DNA from 3 places in the Qipengyuania sp. GPGPB31 genome. Region 2 is predicted to be linked to each of the others. Evidence: predicted binding sites of a transcription regulator. Region 2 holds the regulator's gene; each other region holds the start of a gene.
What was found. Region 2 encodes LexA, which represses DNA repair genes until DNA is damaged. Its sites were predicted from a motif close to GTTCCNCNCTTGTTCT; they were not measured.
Positions count from the first base shown of each region.

Region 1 (5,394 bases), 210 kb from region 2:
CGACACGCTGCGTTGGCTGCTGGAAAACGACCACGTCGAGACCGCGATCATCTTCTCCAATCGCAAGACCACCGTGCGCGAGCTCAACAAGAGTTTGCAGAGCTATGGCTTCCGCAGTGGTGAGATCCATGGCGACATGGACCAGTCGAACCGGCTGAAGGAACTCGAACGCTTCAAGCAGGGCGAGATCAACATCCTCGTCGCTTCGGACGTCGCGGCTCGCGGGCTCGACGTCAAAGGCGTGAGCCACGTGTTCAATTTCGACACGCCCTGGCACCCGGACGATTACGTCCACCGGATCGGCCGTACGGGCAGGGCAGGGGCCAAGGGCCGCGCCTTTACGCTCGTGGCCGAAGAAGATGCCGAAGCGATCGCCAATGTCGAGAAGCTGACCGGCGCCGAAGTGCCCGTGTTCGGCAAGAAGGACGTTCGTGTCGATCTGGTCGACACGGCAGCCGAACCCAAGCCCGCGCGCGAAGACAAGCCCGAACGCGCGGCAAAGCCCAAGCGTTCGCCCAAGCCCGACACGGACGCCGAAGCGGCCGCCGAAGAAAAAGCCCAAGCGCGCTCGCAAGAAGCGGGACGATGACGAGGCACCGCGCGAAAAGCCGGCGCGCAAGGCCCGGGCTAAGAGCGAAGGGCGCCAGCAGCGCGGCGACGATGGCGGTTCGGTCCCGGCGGGCGAATGGAACGGTCCGCGCCCCGGTTTTCTGGATATTTCTGCGACCTGATAGCGATCCGGGCGTACGTGCGCCCGGCGATAATCCTCAGTCGGCCAGGCTGACGAAACTGTCGAGAACGCGCTTCTCGCCTGCTTTCTCGAATTCTATCGTCAGCTTGTTGCCTTCCTGGGCGGTCACGCAGCCATAGCCGAACTTGTCATGGAAGACGCGGGCGCCAAGCGCGATATCGCTGCGCGGCTTGGCCGCGAAGCTCGCCGCACTGCGGCCCGGTTCAGCGAGACGCTTGGGCGTCGTGTCATAACCTGACGAGAGCGCCCTTTGCCAACCGGGACCCCGCTTGCCGGACCGGTCCGGCCGGCTGGTCGAGACATGCGCGAACGGGTCGTCGGTCTCGCTCCAATTCGCCCGCCAGAGCGAGGCACCGCCGGTCATCGTGGTTTCGGACGTGATATAGTCTTCGGGAAGGTCTTCGATGAACCGGCTGGGGATCGAGCTTGTCCACTGGCCGTAGATGCGGCGGTTCGCTGCATGCAATATCGTGCAACGGCGCTTGGCGCGTGTGATCGCGACATAGGCCAGCCGGCGTTCTTCCTCGAGGCTTGCAAGGCCGCCCTCGTCGATGGCGCGCTGGCTCGGGAACACGCCTTCTTCCCATCCGGGCAGGAAGACGTGGTCGAATTCCAGCCCCTTGGCAGCGTGCATGGTCATTATGGTGACCTTCTCGCCATCGCCGGCGCGCTCATTGTCCATCACCAGGCTGACATGCTCGAGGAAATCGCCGAGCGTCTCGTATTCTTCCATCGCCCGCGCGAGTTCGGTGAGGTTCTCGAGCCGCCCCGCGCTTTCGGCGCTGCGATCCTTTTGCAGCATGTCTTCGTACCCGCTTTCCGCAAGCACGCTGCGCAGCAGTTCCGACGGGGTGACCTTGTCTGCCTGTTCGCGCCAGTGAACGAACTGGCCCAGCAAGGCGACAAGGTTGTTTCGCGCCCGCGCAGGCAGTTCGTCGGTATCGCACAGGTCTAAGCTGGCAGCGGCAAGCGGCATCTGCAACTGGCGTGCATGACGGCGCATCGCCTCGAGCGTCTTCGCGCCGAGCCCACGCTTGGGCTGGTTGTAGATCCTTTCGAAGGCGAGGTCGTCGGCCGGCTGCGCGATGACGCGCAAATAGGCCAGCGCATCGCGGATTTCGGCGCGTTCGTAGAACCGGAAACCGCCGACGATGCGATAGTTGAGGCCGATCTGGATAAACCGGTCTTCGAATTCCCGCGTCTGGTACTGCGCGCGCACCAGGATTGCGATCTGGTCGAGCGGTGCGCCCTCGCTTTCGAGCCGTTCGATCTCCTCGCCTACGCGGCGCGCTTCCTCGGGCGCGTCCCATACGCCGATGATCCGCACCTTCTCACCGGGCGGCAGTTCGGTCCACAGCGTCTTGCCGAGACGTTCGCTATTGGCATTGATCAGGCCCGAGGCCGCCGCCAGGATCTGCGGTGTCGAACGGTAGTTCTGTTCCAGCTTGACCACTGACGCGCCGGGAAAATCTTTTTCGAACTTGAGGATATTGGCGACTTCCGCGCCGCGCCATGAATAGATCGACTGATCGTCGTCGCCCACCACGCAGATATTTTTGCGCGTCTGAGCGAGCAGCCTCAGCCAGAGATACTGGACCTGGTTGGTGTCCTGATATTCGTCGACGAGGATGTATTTGAAGCGCTGCTGGTATTGCGCGAGCACGTCGTGATGCGTGCGGAAGATGTTCAGTATGTGCAGCAAGAGGTCGCCGAAGTCGCAGGCGTTGAGCGTCTTCAGCCGGTCCTGATAGAGCTTGTAGAACTGGGCGCCGCGCCCGTTGGCATAGCTTTCATTCTCGACTGCATCGAGATCGCCGGGATTGAGCCCGCGATTCTTCCACCGGTCGAGCAGGCCGGCCAGTTGCCGCGCCGGCCAGCGCTTCTCGTCGACGTTGTTTTCCTGGATCAGTTGCTTGAGCAGGCGGATCTGGTCGTCCGTGTCGATGATCGTGTAATTGCTTTCCAGCCCGACCAGTTCGGCATGGCGGCGCAGCATTCGTGCCCCGATCGAATGAAACGTGCCCAACCACGGCATCCCTTCGACCGCATCGCCGATATGCCGGCCCACGCGTTCGCGCATTTCGCGCGCCGCCTTGTTGGTGAAGGTGACGCAAAGAATTTCGCTGGGCCATGCACGCCGCGTTGCGATGAGATGTGCCAGCCGTGCGGTGAGCGCCGCAGTCTTCCCGGTGCCTGCCCCGGCGAGCATCAGAACGGGGCCTTCGGTGGTCAGCACCGCCTCGCGCTGGGGAGCATTCAACCGCGCCGCATAGGCGGGAATCTGCGCATCTGCGGGCGCGTCGGACGGGGTGGGGAGGTCTGTCATGGAGTACGGAACAGCTAGGGAACGAAGCGGCGCAAGACAAGCCCCGGCCACATGGGCGCGCCGGAACCGACGACCGGGGCGCTGCGTAGGTTAGCCGTACACACCAAACAAATGGAGGAATCTCCTATGCGTAATCTGATTCTTGCCGGCGCTGCAGCGCTTGCCTTTACCGCTGTTCCGGCTGCTGCCGACGATCACATGTCGGGCGAAAGCTACAGCTGGTCCACCGAGCAGGAAGCCGCCTATGACCAGTGGCCCGCCGATCGCCAGACCGCTTATGATGCATGGCCCGCAGGCGTTCAGGAATATTACTGGACGCTGTCGCCCGTGCAGACCGAAGGCTGGTGGGTGCTGACCGACGAACAGCGGGTCGCCATCTACGAAATGGAACCGGTAACGCGCATGCAGGCGTGGAACCAGATCGCTGCCCAGATGAATGGCAATCCGGCAACTACGTCGAGTGCATCGTCGAGCGCGACCACGTCGCCCCGCTTCGTGAGCAACGCCGTGACACAGTCGGTTCCGCCCGAATACACCCCCGCCGACAATGCAAACCTGCCGGTATGTTCGGCCATGCAGCAGGATGGGTGCATCAACAGCTGGGCCAAGAACAAGACGGGTAATCGCCCGCTCGAATACTGGCCGGGTCAGCCCGCCAGCATGATCCCCCAGAAGCTTCCCGCAACCAAGCCGGGTTCGTGAACTGAATTGAATGCGCGTCCTGCCAGCGGGCAGGGTGCGAAACGAATGGGTGGGACCGCCAAGGCGGTTCCGCCCTTTTCGCGTCTCAGGGATCTGCGAGGTCGGTACCGGTTTCGAACCTGTCGCCGCCGGCTGCGCGGTTCAGGCCGCGAGGCGCAGCAACGTGATCTTCGCCTTGCCGGTCTTTCGCTCGGCAATGATATCGAAGGCCCGCAGAGCGCCTTCTTCCTTCGCGCCGGTTTCGAGCGCGACCCAGGTCGCCGGCCCGATCCAGCCGAGCCGCGCGAGCCGGTCGAGCGCAACATGGCCGGCACCCGTATCGTACGGCGGATCGAGGAAGATCACATCGTGCGCCGCCTTGGCCGGGCTGAGACTGAGCACGGAACCTTGCTGGACCACGCTGCGTCCACGTGCGTCCAGCGTCTCGATATTCTTGCGGATGGCCTCCACCGCGCGCGCATCCTGTTCGACGAACAGGCAGGATGCAGCACCGCGCGACAGAGCCTCCAAGCCTAGCGCGCCCGATCCGGCAAAAAGATCGACTACGCTCAGCCCGTCGAAACTGCCCACGCGGCTGGCCAGCATGTTGAACAGCGTTTCGCGCGTCCGGTCGGCAGTGGGGCGGGTCAGATCGCCCGGCGGCGCGACGAGTTTGCGGCCGCGCCAATCGCCTGCGATGATCCTCAAAGCTGGCCCCCGCGCCTGAGTTGCTTGCGGAACCGCTCGACATCGGCCTGGCGGATTTCCACTGCCTGGCCGCGCGGCAGGTCGGCCAGTTCGAACGGGCCATAGGCGGTCCGCAGCAGGCGATTCACCTGCAGGCCGAGATGTTCGAGCACGCGGCGAACTTCGCGGTTCTTGCCTTCAGTCAGCGTCATTTCGACCCAGCGATTCTTGCCCGAACCGCGCTCGAGGTCGGCCTCGATCCGACCGTAGCGAATGCCGTCGATCTCGACGCCTTCGATCAGTTCGTCGAGTTGCGCCTGCGTGACATCGCCAAAGGCGCGCGCGCGGTAAGTGCGCGGTATGCCCGACGAGGGCAGTTCCATCGCCCGTTTCAGTTCGCCATCATTGGTCAGCATCAGCAGACCTTCGGTGGTGAAGTCGAGACGGCCGACGGGAATCACGCGGCCCGCATCCTTGGGCAAGGCGTTGCGCAGCGCGGTGTAAATGGTGGGCCGGCCGCGGGGATCGCGTTCGGCGGTGATCAGCCCCGAAGGCTTGTGGAACGCGAACAGCCGCGCCGCCTCCGCCCGGCCGACAGCCCTGCCATCGACCGTCACGCCATTGAGATTCGCCAGCTTGACTGCGGGCGTGTCGAGGTCCTTGCCATTGATCGCGATCCGCCCGTCGGCGATCATACGCTCGATTTCGCGGCGGCTGGCGACGCCGGCACGGGCGAGCAGCTTGGCGATCCGATCGCCTTCTTCTGGTAAACGGTTATCGGCCATGCGCGCGCCAATACACACAACCCCCTTCATGCGGAAGCGGTGATCGCCGCCGACCTGCCAGCGATGTGCCCGGACTACCGCGCCAAGTGCGCGCGCCGGGTTCAATTCACGGCGCGCAGCGCCTCTTCCACGGTCTCGTGATAGCGGCGGATACCCCCTTCGAG
Region 1 is NZ_CP149572.1:1,015,810-1,021,203, reverse strand. Features, by position in the region: gene WKH79_RS05210 (DEAD/DEAH box helicase) at 1-589, shown strand, start outside; gene WKH79_RS05205 (UvrD-helicase domain-containing protein) at 768-3,077, opposite strand; gene WKH79_RS05200 (hypothetical protein) at 3,204-3,779, shown strand; gene rsmD (16S rRNA (guanine(966)-N(2))-methyltransferase RsmD) at 3,921-4,466, opposite strand; gene WKH79_RS05190 (pseudouridine synthase) at 4,463-5,230, opposite strand; gene WKH79_RS05185 (SRPBCC family protein) at 5,332-5,394, opposite strand, start outside.
Region 1: the regulator LexA is predicted to act here: its motif matches at 3,085-3,100, upstream of WKH79_RS05205 (UvrD-helicase domain-containing protein).

Region 2 (5,394 bases):
TTCCTTTCAAACATTCACATGGCGACACGGGGGACGCCTTCGATACCGATGGGAGAAGCGGGCGAAACCGCCCGCGAAACAGTGCCGCGCCCTTGGCGCATGCGCGGCGCAATGTCCAGTTTGGCAGCCCGGTTCGAGGCATTTCTCGCGGGCGCCGAATTCGATCGCGGTCCATGGCTGGCGGTCGCCTTCGGCTGCGGCATCGGGCTGTGGTTCCTCCTTGCCGGGCCGTGGCAATGGCTCGCCGTGATCGCCGGTTCGCTGGTCGTCGCCTTCGCAGCCATCGCCGCATGGCGCGGCCGCGAGAACCGCAATTATGCGCTTGCTGCGCTGCTTTCGATTGCTCTCGCCATATCGGCGGGCACCGCGCTGGTCTGGGCGCGGTCGGCGACAGTGGGTGCCGAGCCGATCCCCTATCCGCGGTTGGAACGGATCGATGGACGCATCCTTGCGCGCGAGGAACAGCCGGCGGAAGGACGGGTAAGGCTGGTGCTGGCGGCACGCGACCCCGAGACAGCCCGGGCAGTCGCCTACCGCGTCAATCTGCCGCTGGAAGCCGACGGGCCGCAGCTGCGCGAAGGGGCACGGATCCGTCTGAGCGCGCGGTTGATGCCGCCATCGCCGCCGATCGTCCCGGGTGCTTACAATTTCGCGCGCCGGGCATGGTTCGATGGCCTGTCCGCCACCGGATCGGTGGTCGGTGACGTCGAACTCGTCGAACCGCCCGCGGAGACGCTTGTGTCGATCGCCGTGATCCAGCGCCGCCTGTCGGCGCATGTGCGGCGCAATCTCGACGGGACGGCGGGCGCTATCGCGGCCACGCTGGCAAGCGGCGACCGCGGTGCGATCCCCGAGGCCGACGAAGAAGCCATGCGCGATGCCGGGCTCACCCATCTGCTTTCGATCAGCGGCCTGCATGTCAGCGCGATTATCGCCGCGACCTATCTGGTGGTGCTGAAACTGCTGGCAGCCTGGCCTTGGCTGGCGCTGCGCGTGCGGTTGCCGTTGGTGGCGGCGGGTGCAGCCGCGCTTGCGGGCATCGGCTACACGCTGCTTACCGGCGCGCAGGTGCCGACCGTTCGCAGCTGCATCGGCGCCTTGCTCGTGCTCGTCGCGCTGGCCCTGGGGCGCGAACCCCTGTCGCTGCGGATGGTTGCGATCGCCGCCGGCGTGGTGCTGGCGCTCTGGCCGGAATCGCTGGTCGGGCCGAGTTTCCAGATGAGCTTTGCCGCGGTCATCGCCATTGTCTCGCTCCACAATGCCGCTTGGGTCCGCAGCTTCCTGGCGCCGCGCGAGGAAAGCTGGCTATCGCGCCTGGCACGGCGTGCAGCGATGCTGTTCCTGACCGGGCTGGTCATCGAATTTACGCTGATCCCGATCGTGCTGTTCCATTTCCACCGTGCTGGCCTCTACGGCGCGGCGGCCAATCTGATCGCGATCCCGCTGGTAACCTTCGTGTCGATGCCGCTGGTTGCGCTGGCGCTCTTCCTCGATCTGGTGGGGGCGGGGGCGCCGGCCTGGTGGCTGGTCGGCCAGTCACTCGACGTGCTGCTTGCGATCGCGCATTTCTTCGCCGAGCAACCCGGTTCGGTCAAACTGTCGCCGCGCATCGGCATGGGCACGATGGCGCTCTATATCGGCGGTGCACTGTGGCTGGCGTTGTGGCAGGGCAGGGCAAGACTGTGGGGCGCGGTGCCGATCGCGCTGTCCACGATCCTGATCGTGACAGCCCCGGTTCCCGACCTGCTGATCACCCGTGACGGGCGCGATCTGGGTATTGCCAGCCAGGCCGACCGCCTGCTCGTCCTCCGCGACAGTGCCGGGGGCTATGCGCAGCAGAACCTGCTCGAACTGGCGGGAACCGACCGCGAGCCCATGGCCATCGCGGCGTGGCCGCAGAGCCGCTGCAGCCCCGAGTTCTGCGTCCTCCCCGTCAAGAGAAGCGGAAAGACATGGAGCGTGCTCGTGGCCCGCAATCGCGACTTGATCGCCGAACGTGCGCTGGCCGCAGCCTGCGGGAAGGCGGATATCGTCGTGTCCGACCGCTTCCTGCCGCGCAGCTGCCGGCCGCGTTGGCTCAAGGCCGATCGGCGCTATCTGCAACGCGAAGGCGGCGTCGCGGTCTATCTCGATCGCGAACGCGTCGATACGGTCGCGCAGGACCAGGGGGCGCATGGCTGGTGGCCGGCCCCGCGCCGATAGGGCGCGGTGCCCGCACCATCAGTGATAGCGGCGCAAGAGCCCGGCGAGCTTGCCCTGTACCTGAACGCGGTGCGCATCGTAGACCTGGGGGTCATAGGCGCCATTGGCCGGATCGAGGATCACGCGCCCCGCGTCCTTGCGCAGATATTTGAGCGTGGCTTCCTCGTTGTCGACCAGCGCCACCACGATTTCGCCATCGCGCGCGCTGTCGGTTCGTTTCACGAGAGCGAAGTCGCCATCGAAAATGCCGGCCTCGATCATCGAATCGCCCGAGACTTCGAGCGCGTAATGTTCGCCGGGACCGAGAAGGGCAGCGGGAACCGGCATGCTCGACTGGCCTTCGATCGCCTCGATCGGCGCGCCAGCGGCAATCCGTCCGTGCAGCGGCACGTCGATGATGTCGTTGGCGGGTTCGGGTGCCACGGTCTTGGTCGGCATTGCCGCCCCGACCAGGTCGTTCGCAGCACTGGGCTTGTCGCTCCCGGTAACTGCGTCTTCGGGAAGCTTGACCACTTCCAGTGCGCGCGCACGGTTGGGCAGCCGGCGGATGAAACCACGTTCCTCGAGCGCCGAGATCAGGCGGTGAACGCCCGACTTGCTCTTGAGGTCGAGGGCTTCCTTCATTTCCTCGAAACTCGGGGAAATGCCGGTGTCTTCCAGGCGTTGCTGGATAAAGCGGATCAATTCGTGCTGCTTGGCGGTCAGCATGGTGCGAACTCCCGTATCGCCTGTTCACAAAGCTGTGAACGAATACGGAACAAGTAGGCAACCCGAATCGGCAAGTCAAGCAATTGCGCCGGTTTAGCGGTATGGAGGCGAGAACAGCTGTTCCTGCTTTGCCCCGGGCGCGACGGTTCAGCCGTGCAGCAGCGTCCTGGTCGCCGCAGCGACATCGGCCTGCCGCATCAGGCTCTCACCAACGAGGAAGCTGCGCACACCCGAACCTGCGAGACGGGCACAATCCGCATGCGAGCTGATCCCGCTCTCGCCCACCAGCAGGCTTTCCGCCGGGGCCCGCGGGGCAAGCTGCTCGGTCGTTGCGAGATCGGTGGTGAAGGTTTTCAGGTCGCGGTTGTTCACCCCGATGAGCCGCGAGGAAAGCCGCGCCGCGCGGTCCATTTCGGCGGCGTCGTGGACTTCGATCAGCACATCCATCGAATGGTCGAGCGCGGCCGCCTCGATCTCGGCCATGACGCTGTCATCGAGCGCCGCGACGATGATCAGGATGGCATCGGCACCGAGCGCGCGTGCTTCGGCGACCTGCCACGGGTCGACCATGAAATCCTTGCGCAGGACGGGCAGGTCGCAGGCCTCGCGGGCGGCGATGAGGTAATCCTCATGGCCTTGGAAATAGGGCGCATCGGTCAGCACGGAAAGGCATGCCGCGCCCCCTGCGGCATAGGCCCTGGCATGCGCCGCAGGCTCGAAATCGGCGCGGATCAGGCCCTTCGACGGCGAGGCTTTCTTGATCTCGGCAATAAGTCCGAAGCCGTCATGCTGCGCGCGGGCGAGTGCAGCCTGAAACCCGCGCGGCGGGGTCTGCGCACGGATCGCGGTTTCGAGATCGGACAGCGAGCGTTCCTGCTTGCGGGCAGCCACTTCTTCGCGCTTGGTGGCGCAGATTTCTTCCAGCTTGTTCATGTCAAACGCTCAGTGCGATCCAGTCGCGCAGGAGGGTCAGGGCAGCGCCGGAATCGAGCGCCTCGGCAGCGATCTGGGCGCCTTCGGTCCAATCGTCGGTCCGGCCGGCGACGATCAGCGTGGCGGATGCGTTGAACAGCACCGCATCGCGATAGGGGCCGGGGGTGCCTGCCAGCAGCGCCTCGAGCGCGCGGGCGTTGTGCGCCGGATCGCCGCCGCGGATGGCTTCGACCGGGGCGTGCGGCAGATTGGCCTGCACTGCCAGCACGCGGCGCATTTCGAAGTTGTTGCCCATCACGTCGGCAAGTTCGTTGCCGCCCGCGAGGCTGAGTTCGTCGAGGCCCTCGTCGCCCGAGGCGATGAAGCTGCGCTCGGTTCCGAGCCGGGCCTTGGCCGCGGCATAGATCGGAACATAGGCGGGGCGGGCGATACCGATCAGCTGGCGCCGGACCCCGGCGGGATTGGAGAGCGGCCCCATCAGGTTGAAGATCGTGCGCACCCCGAGCTTCTGGCGGATGGGCTGGATCCGGCCCATTGCCGGGTGGTGGTTCTTGGCGAACAGGAAACAGATGCCCAGTTCGGCGAGCGTCTTCTCCGCGCTGCGGCCTGCCGCTTCCATGTCGAGTCCGAGCGCTTCGAGCGTATCGGCCGCGCCCGCCTTGCTGCTGGCAGCGCGGTTGCCGTGCTTGGCCACTGGGACGCCGCAGGCCGCCACGACCAGGCTGACCGCGGTGGATACGTTGAGCGTATGATGGCCATCGCCGCCGGTGCCGCAGCAATCGACCGTACCCTCGGGCGCAGCGATGGGGATCATCCGGTGACGCAGGGCTCGGGCCGCGCCCGCGATTTCCTCGGAGGTTTCACTGCGCGCCGACATGTCGACCAGGAAACGGGCGATCGCGTCGTCATCGGCTTCGCCATCGAGGATCCAGCCGAAGACTTCCTCGGCCTCGGCTTCGGCAAGGTGCCGGGTGGCATCGGGGAGCTGTTTCATGCGGGCACCTTGGCGGCGATGCCGCAGATGGCAAGGAAGTTCGCCAGCAGGGCGTGGCCGTGTTCGGTGGCGATGCTTTCGGGGTGGAACTGGACACCGTGGAGCGGAAGATCGCGGTGGCGGAACCCCATGACGCTGCTGCCGTCGAGGCCCGGGGTCTCGCTGGTCGCGTTGATCGCCAGGCAATCGGGAATGTCTTCGACCACCAGCGAATGGTAGCGCGTCGCGGTGAAGGGCGAGGGCAGATCGGCAAACACCCCGTCGCCTTCATGCGTGACGGGCGAGGTCTTGCCGTGCATCAGACCGCCGCGCACCACGCGGCCGCCGAAATGCTGGCCGATCGCCTGGTGGCCGAGGCAGACGCCGAGCAGGGGTTTGCCCGCTGCGGCGCAGGCCGCGACGATATCGAGGCTGATGCCGGCTTCGTTGGGAGTGCAGGGTCCGGGAGAAATCAGATAGCCCGCATGACCGCCATCCATCGCCTCGACCGCCGATATGGCATCGTTGCGCACCACCTCCACGCGGGCGCCCATCTCCATCAGGTAATGGACCAGGTT
Region 2 is NZ_CP149572.1:805,412-810,805, reverse strand. Features, by position in the region: gene WKH79_RS04185 (ComEC/Rec2 family competence protein) at 112-2,202, shown strand; gene lexA (transcriptional repressor LexA) at 2,221-2,910, opposite strand; gene trpC (indole-3-glycerol phosphate synthase TrpC) at 3,058-3,843, opposite strand; gene trpD (anthranilate phosphoribosyltransferase) at 3,845-4,837, opposite strand; gene WKH79_RS04165 (aminodeoxychorismate/anthranilate synthase component II) at 4,834-5,394, opposite strand, start outside.

Region 3 (5,394 bases), 260 kb from region 2:
TAATATTCTTTTGAAAGGACGCCTTTAACTTCTTGCAAAATCTGCGACTGCTTATTGCCTACGCGCAGATCGAATCTGTCCCGTACCGATTGAGGAAGTATAAATTGAACGTCGACGTCACGAGGCGGCCGTATCCGTGTGGATTTTGCCCATGATCCAATAAATCGGCTGTGTTGGTCCGAGGAACGGATGCCATAGTAATGCCGATTTAAGGTTGCTACGACGCTTTCCTTCGCTCGCCGCCCCTCCGCCAGTTGAGTTGCAGTGAGCCTCGCATCAGCGAGAAATTTATCAAAACGGCGTGATACTGACACCAGAATGCTGTCCAACTTTGCTGAGTTGTTTTGTGTATTGTCTAAGACCTACAATGTCTAAGTAGAAAGAGGATTATCCCCAGCCGCTGCCCGAGTTAGGACAACATCAAACCGCACTCAAAACTGCCGCGCAAAATCCCTTCGTTTCCGCTGATGAAATCCTTCAGTACGAACATAAGTCACGCAGCGGCAGAAGGGCTGCGCCTTGTGCAGCGGGAGGCCGAGTTCGTGGCTCTTGTCGCGGCAGGCCTCGTAGCGCGAGGCGCGCACATCGCGGTCGAGCTCGTCGAGCGCGTCGCTGGTGCGGCTTGCGTCCCAGATGATGAGCGGTGTGATCACGGCGAGGATGGCAACGCCGACGGCCTTGGGAATGTGCTTACCCATGGTCGCCGCCGCGCCCGAAAAGGAATGGTGAGACGGCGGGTAGAAACCGCTCGGTAGTAGGAAGTGGTAGCACCGGCCCCGGATCAGGTCCGGGGCGACGGTGAGCTATTCTGCTGCTTCCTTCGCGCGGTCGAGCATCGGGCGCAGATAATGACCGGTGTAGGACGCGTCGACTGCCGCCACTTCCTCGGGCGTCCCTTGCGCAACCACCTCACCGCCGCGCACACCTCCGCCCGGCCCGAGGTCGAGCACATGGTCCGCCGTCTTGATCACATCGAGATTGTGCTCGATCACCACGACAGAGTTCCCCTGCTCGACCAGCCGGTGGAGCACTTCCAGCAGCTTGCGCACGTCCTCGAAATGCAGGCCCGTGGTGGGCTCGTCGAGGATGTAGAGCGTCTGCCCGGTGCTGCGCTTGGCGAGTTCCTTGGCGAGCTTGACGCGCTGCGCCTCGCCGCCCGACAGCGTGGTCGCCTGCTGGCCGACCTTGACGTAGCCGAGCCCGACCTCGTTGAGCATGTGCATCTTGTCGCGGATCGGCGGGACTGCCTTGAAGAATTCCTCCGCATCCTCGATCGTCATGTCGAGCACATCGGCGATCGAGTGGCCCTTGAACTTCACCTCGAGCGTTTCGCGGTTGTAGCGCTTGCCGCCGCATTGTTCGCAGGTGACGTAGACGTCGGGCAGGAAGTGCATCTCGATCTTGATGAGGCCGTCGCCCTGGCACGCCTCGCAGCGGCCGCCCTTAACGTTGAAGCTGAAGCGCCCGGGCTTGTAGCCGCGCGCCTGGCTTTCGGGGAGGCCGGCGAACCAGTCGCGGATCTGGGTGAAGGCGCCGGTGTAGGTGGCGGGGTTGGAGCGCGGGGTGCGGCCGATCGGCGACTGGTCGATCTCGATCACCTTGTCGCAATATTCGAGCCCGGTGACCTTGTCGTGCGCGCCCGCGACGATACGCGCGCCGTTGAGTTCGCGCGCGGCGGAGGCGTAGAGCGTGTCGATGGTGAAGCTGGACTTGCCCGAGCCCGAGACGCCGGTGACGCAGGTGAAGGTGCCCAGCGGCAGGCTGGCGGTGACGTTGGCAAGGTTGTTGGCGCGCGCGCCGTGGACGGTGAGCTGGTGCCCGTTGCCCTTGCGCCGCTTGGGCGGGACCGCGATTTCGCGGCGGCCGGTGAGATAGGCGGCGGTGAGCGATTTCTTGTTCTTCAGCACCTGCTTGAGCGTGCCTTCGGCGACCACCTCGCCCCCGTGGACCCCCGCCCCGGGGCCGAGATCCACCACGTAATCGGCGGCGCGGATCGCGTCTTCATCGTGCTCGACCACGATCACCGTATTGCCGAGGTCGCGCAGGCGCTTCAGCGTTTCGAGCAGGCGGTCGTTGTCGCGCTGGTGGAGGCCGATGCTGGGTTCGTCGAGCACGTAGAGCACGCCCGAGAGACCGCTGCCGATCTGGCTGGCGAGGCGGATGCGCTGGCTCTCGCCCCCGCTCAGCGTACCTGAAGTGCGGTCGAGGTTTAGATAGTCGAGCCCGACATTGTCGAGGAAGCCCAGCCGCTCGTTGATTTCCTTGAGGATGGCCTTGGCGATCTGCGCCTGCTGGTCGGTCAGGTGCCCGTCGAGGCCGAGGAACCACGCCTTGGCATCGGCGACGCTCATCTGCGTGGGGGTGGCGATGTCGGTGGGGCCCGCGGGGCCGGGGATCTTGACGCTGAGCGCCTTGGGGTTGAGCCGCTTGCCGTTGCAGGTCTCGCAGGGCTGCGCGGTCTGGAACTTGGCCAGTTCCTCGCGCATCCACGCGCTCTCGGTCTGGAGCATGCGGCGGTTGAGATTGCCGATCACGCCCTCGAACGGCTTCTTGACGGTGTAGCTCTTGCGCCCGTCCTTGAAGGTCAGCGGGATCGCGCGGCCTTTTGTGCCGTGGAGGATGATGTCGCGGATCTCGGCGTCGAACTCCTGCCACGGGGTGGTCAGGTCGAACTCGTATTCCTTCGCGAGGCTGGCGAGCACCTGCATGTAATAGGGCGACGGCGGGTTGCTCTTGGCCCAGGGCACCACCGCACCCTTCTTGAGGCTGAGCGCTTCGTTGGGGACGACCAGCTGCGGGTCGAACAGCTGCTTCTCGCCGATGCCGTCACAGGTCGGGCAGGCGCCCTGCGGCGCGTTGAAGGAGAACAGGCGCGGTTCGACCTCCTCGATCGTGAAGCCGCTGACCGGGCAGGAGAATTTCTCGGAAAAGACGATGCGGTTGGCGGGCAGCCCCGCGCCCTTCATCGCGCCGCCGGCCGCGGCCCCCTCGTCCTCGCGCCCGGGCACCGCGCCATCAGCGAGATCGACATAGGCGAGCCCCTCGGCCAGCTTGAGCGCGGTTTCGAAACTGTCGGCAAGGCGGGTCTCGATGCCCTCCTTCACCGCCAGCCGGTCGACCACCACCTCGATGTCGTGCTTGAACTTCTTGTCGAGCGCGGGCGCGTCCTCGATCGCATGGAGCTCGCCGTCGACGCGCACGCGGGTGAAGCCCGCCTTCTGCCATTCGGCCAGTTCCTTGCGGTATTCGCCCTTGCGCCCGCGCACCACGGGGGCGAGCAGGTAGATGCGTGTGCCCTCGGGCAGTTCCATTACCCGGTCGACCATGTTGGAGACGGTCTGCGCCTCGATCGGCAGTCCCGTGGCGGGCGAATAGGGTACGCCCACGCGCGCCCACAGCAGGCGCATGTAGTCGTAGATCTCGGTCACTGTCGCGACGGTCGAGCGCGGGTTGCGGCTGGTGGTCTTCTGCTCGATCGAGATGGCGGGTGAGAGCCCATCGATATGCTCGACATTGGGCTTCTGCATCATCTCGAGGAACTGGCGCGCATAGGCGCTGAGGCTCTCGACATAGCGCCGCTGCCCTTCGGCATAGATCGTGTCGAAGGCGAGGCTCGACTTGCCCGAACCGCTGAGGCCGGTGATCACGATCAGGCTGTCGCGCGGCAGGTCGATGTCGACGCCCTTGAGATTGTGTTCACGCGCGCCGCGGACGGAAATTTTGGTGAGTGCCATGAAGGAAACGTGTTCCCGAATTGTTCGCTAGGGTCAAGGGCGGGTACGGGCCGAACGCATGGGCGGCCGCAGTGGTGCCGCGAATGTGGGTTCGCCGGCGCGATTTACAACGCTGCCGATCGATTGCAGCGGGCAGCGGGCACCGATCGATTGTCAAACCATTGTCACAATCGAGCTACCGGTAGGGGCACGGTCGTGGCAGGCTACTACATGGTGATTTTCGCGTTGGAGTTCGTTAACCAATTGGCGCTATGCCGCAGCGCCCGCGATGCGCGGGACACGAAGGGTCGCACCATTGTTCACCGATAGCCGTTTTGACGACACTGCGAGCCAGGGGCTCACGCGGCTGGCGGTCGATCCTTTCGAGATCGAGCGCGAGGCGGTAATTGCCATGCTCGAGCGCGAGCGTCGCTCAGTTCTGGCGAGCATGATCGGGCTGGCCATGCTCGCCGCCGGTGTCGCCATGCTGCCCAACGCGGCTGCCATGACGGTCCTCCTGCTGCTGCGCGCGACGTCCTTCGTCTATACACATAAGGCCGTCGGCGAGCTCGAACGCGTGATGCGAGCACGCAAGCCTGCGCAATCGGCCAGACGGGTCGTCCTGTTCGCCATGTGTCTGACCGGCATCACGCTGGCGCTGATGCTGTGGCCGCCGCCGCCCGACAGTTCGGTCGTGGCCGTCAATCTGGTGCGCGGCGTAGTGGTAATCGTCGTGACGCTCATCGCCGTCACCCTTGCCGCCCTGCCAGTGGCACGCGACGCCATGTTGGCGAGCTTCTGGCTCACCGTGCTGGGGATGATTGTCCTGCATCCCGGGGTGCAGCATCCTGCGCTGGTGGTCATTCTTGCGCTGATCGTCATCGGGATACGCATCTACAGCGCTTCCACCGGCGAGCACATCCAGAGCGCGGCGAAAGTGCTGGTCGAGAACCGCCAGTTGTCGGAAGACCTGGCCGATGCGCTGGCGCATGCGGAATTCCTCAGCTGGCGCGATCCGCTTACGGGTCTGTTCAACCGCCGCAAGCTGTTCGAGGAAACGCGGATCGAACGCAGCACCCAGCCGCGCCACCTGATGACCATCGATCTCGACCGGTTCAAGGCGATCAACGACACATACGGTCACGGCGTGGGCGACCACGTGCTGATCGCGACGGCCGATGCCATTCGCGAATGGGGCGGCACCCTGCCCGCAGCCGCCGGTCAACAGGCTTTTCGGCTGGGCGGCGAGGAATTCCTCGTGATCACGCGCGGGCTGGACGATGGCACGGCGGCCGACGCTGCCGAACGCCTCCGCGGCGCGATCGCGCAGATCGCCCGCGGGTTCAGCGAGCACCCCGATATCCGTATTTCGGCTTCGATCGGCCTGACCGGCTGGCGCTTCGGCGAGGGCCTGGACGATGCGCTGCTGCGCGCCGACGCGGCGTGCTACGAAGCGAAGAACACCGGCCGCAACCGCGTGCGCCGCGCCGCCTGACGGGCACCCGCCACCGACCGGGCGTTGCCCCGCCGGGACGAGCCGAGGACCGTCCAGCCGCCCTACCCGTTGATTGGGAAAGACCGACACCGCGCCGGGTTCACGAAATCGCGTACCCCGGACCAGACTTGCAGGTGTCTTCATTCGAATATCAACGAAAGGTGCCCTGCCAATGGAAATGGACAC
Region 3 is NZ_CP149572.1:1,069,657-1,075,050, forward strand. Features, by position in the region: gene WKH79_RS05445 (hypothetical protein) at 1-329, opposite strand, end outside; gene WKH79_RS05450 (hypothetical protein) at 432-698, opposite strand; gene uvrA (excinuclease ABC subunit UvrA) at 804-3,734, opposite strand; gene WKH79_RS05460 (diguanylate cyclase) at 4,030-5,208, shown strand; gene WKH79_RS05465 (lysozyme) at 5,381-5,394, shown strand, end outside.
Region 3: the regulator LexA is predicted to act here: its motif matches at 3,746-3,761, upstream of uvrA (excinuclease ABC subunit UvrA).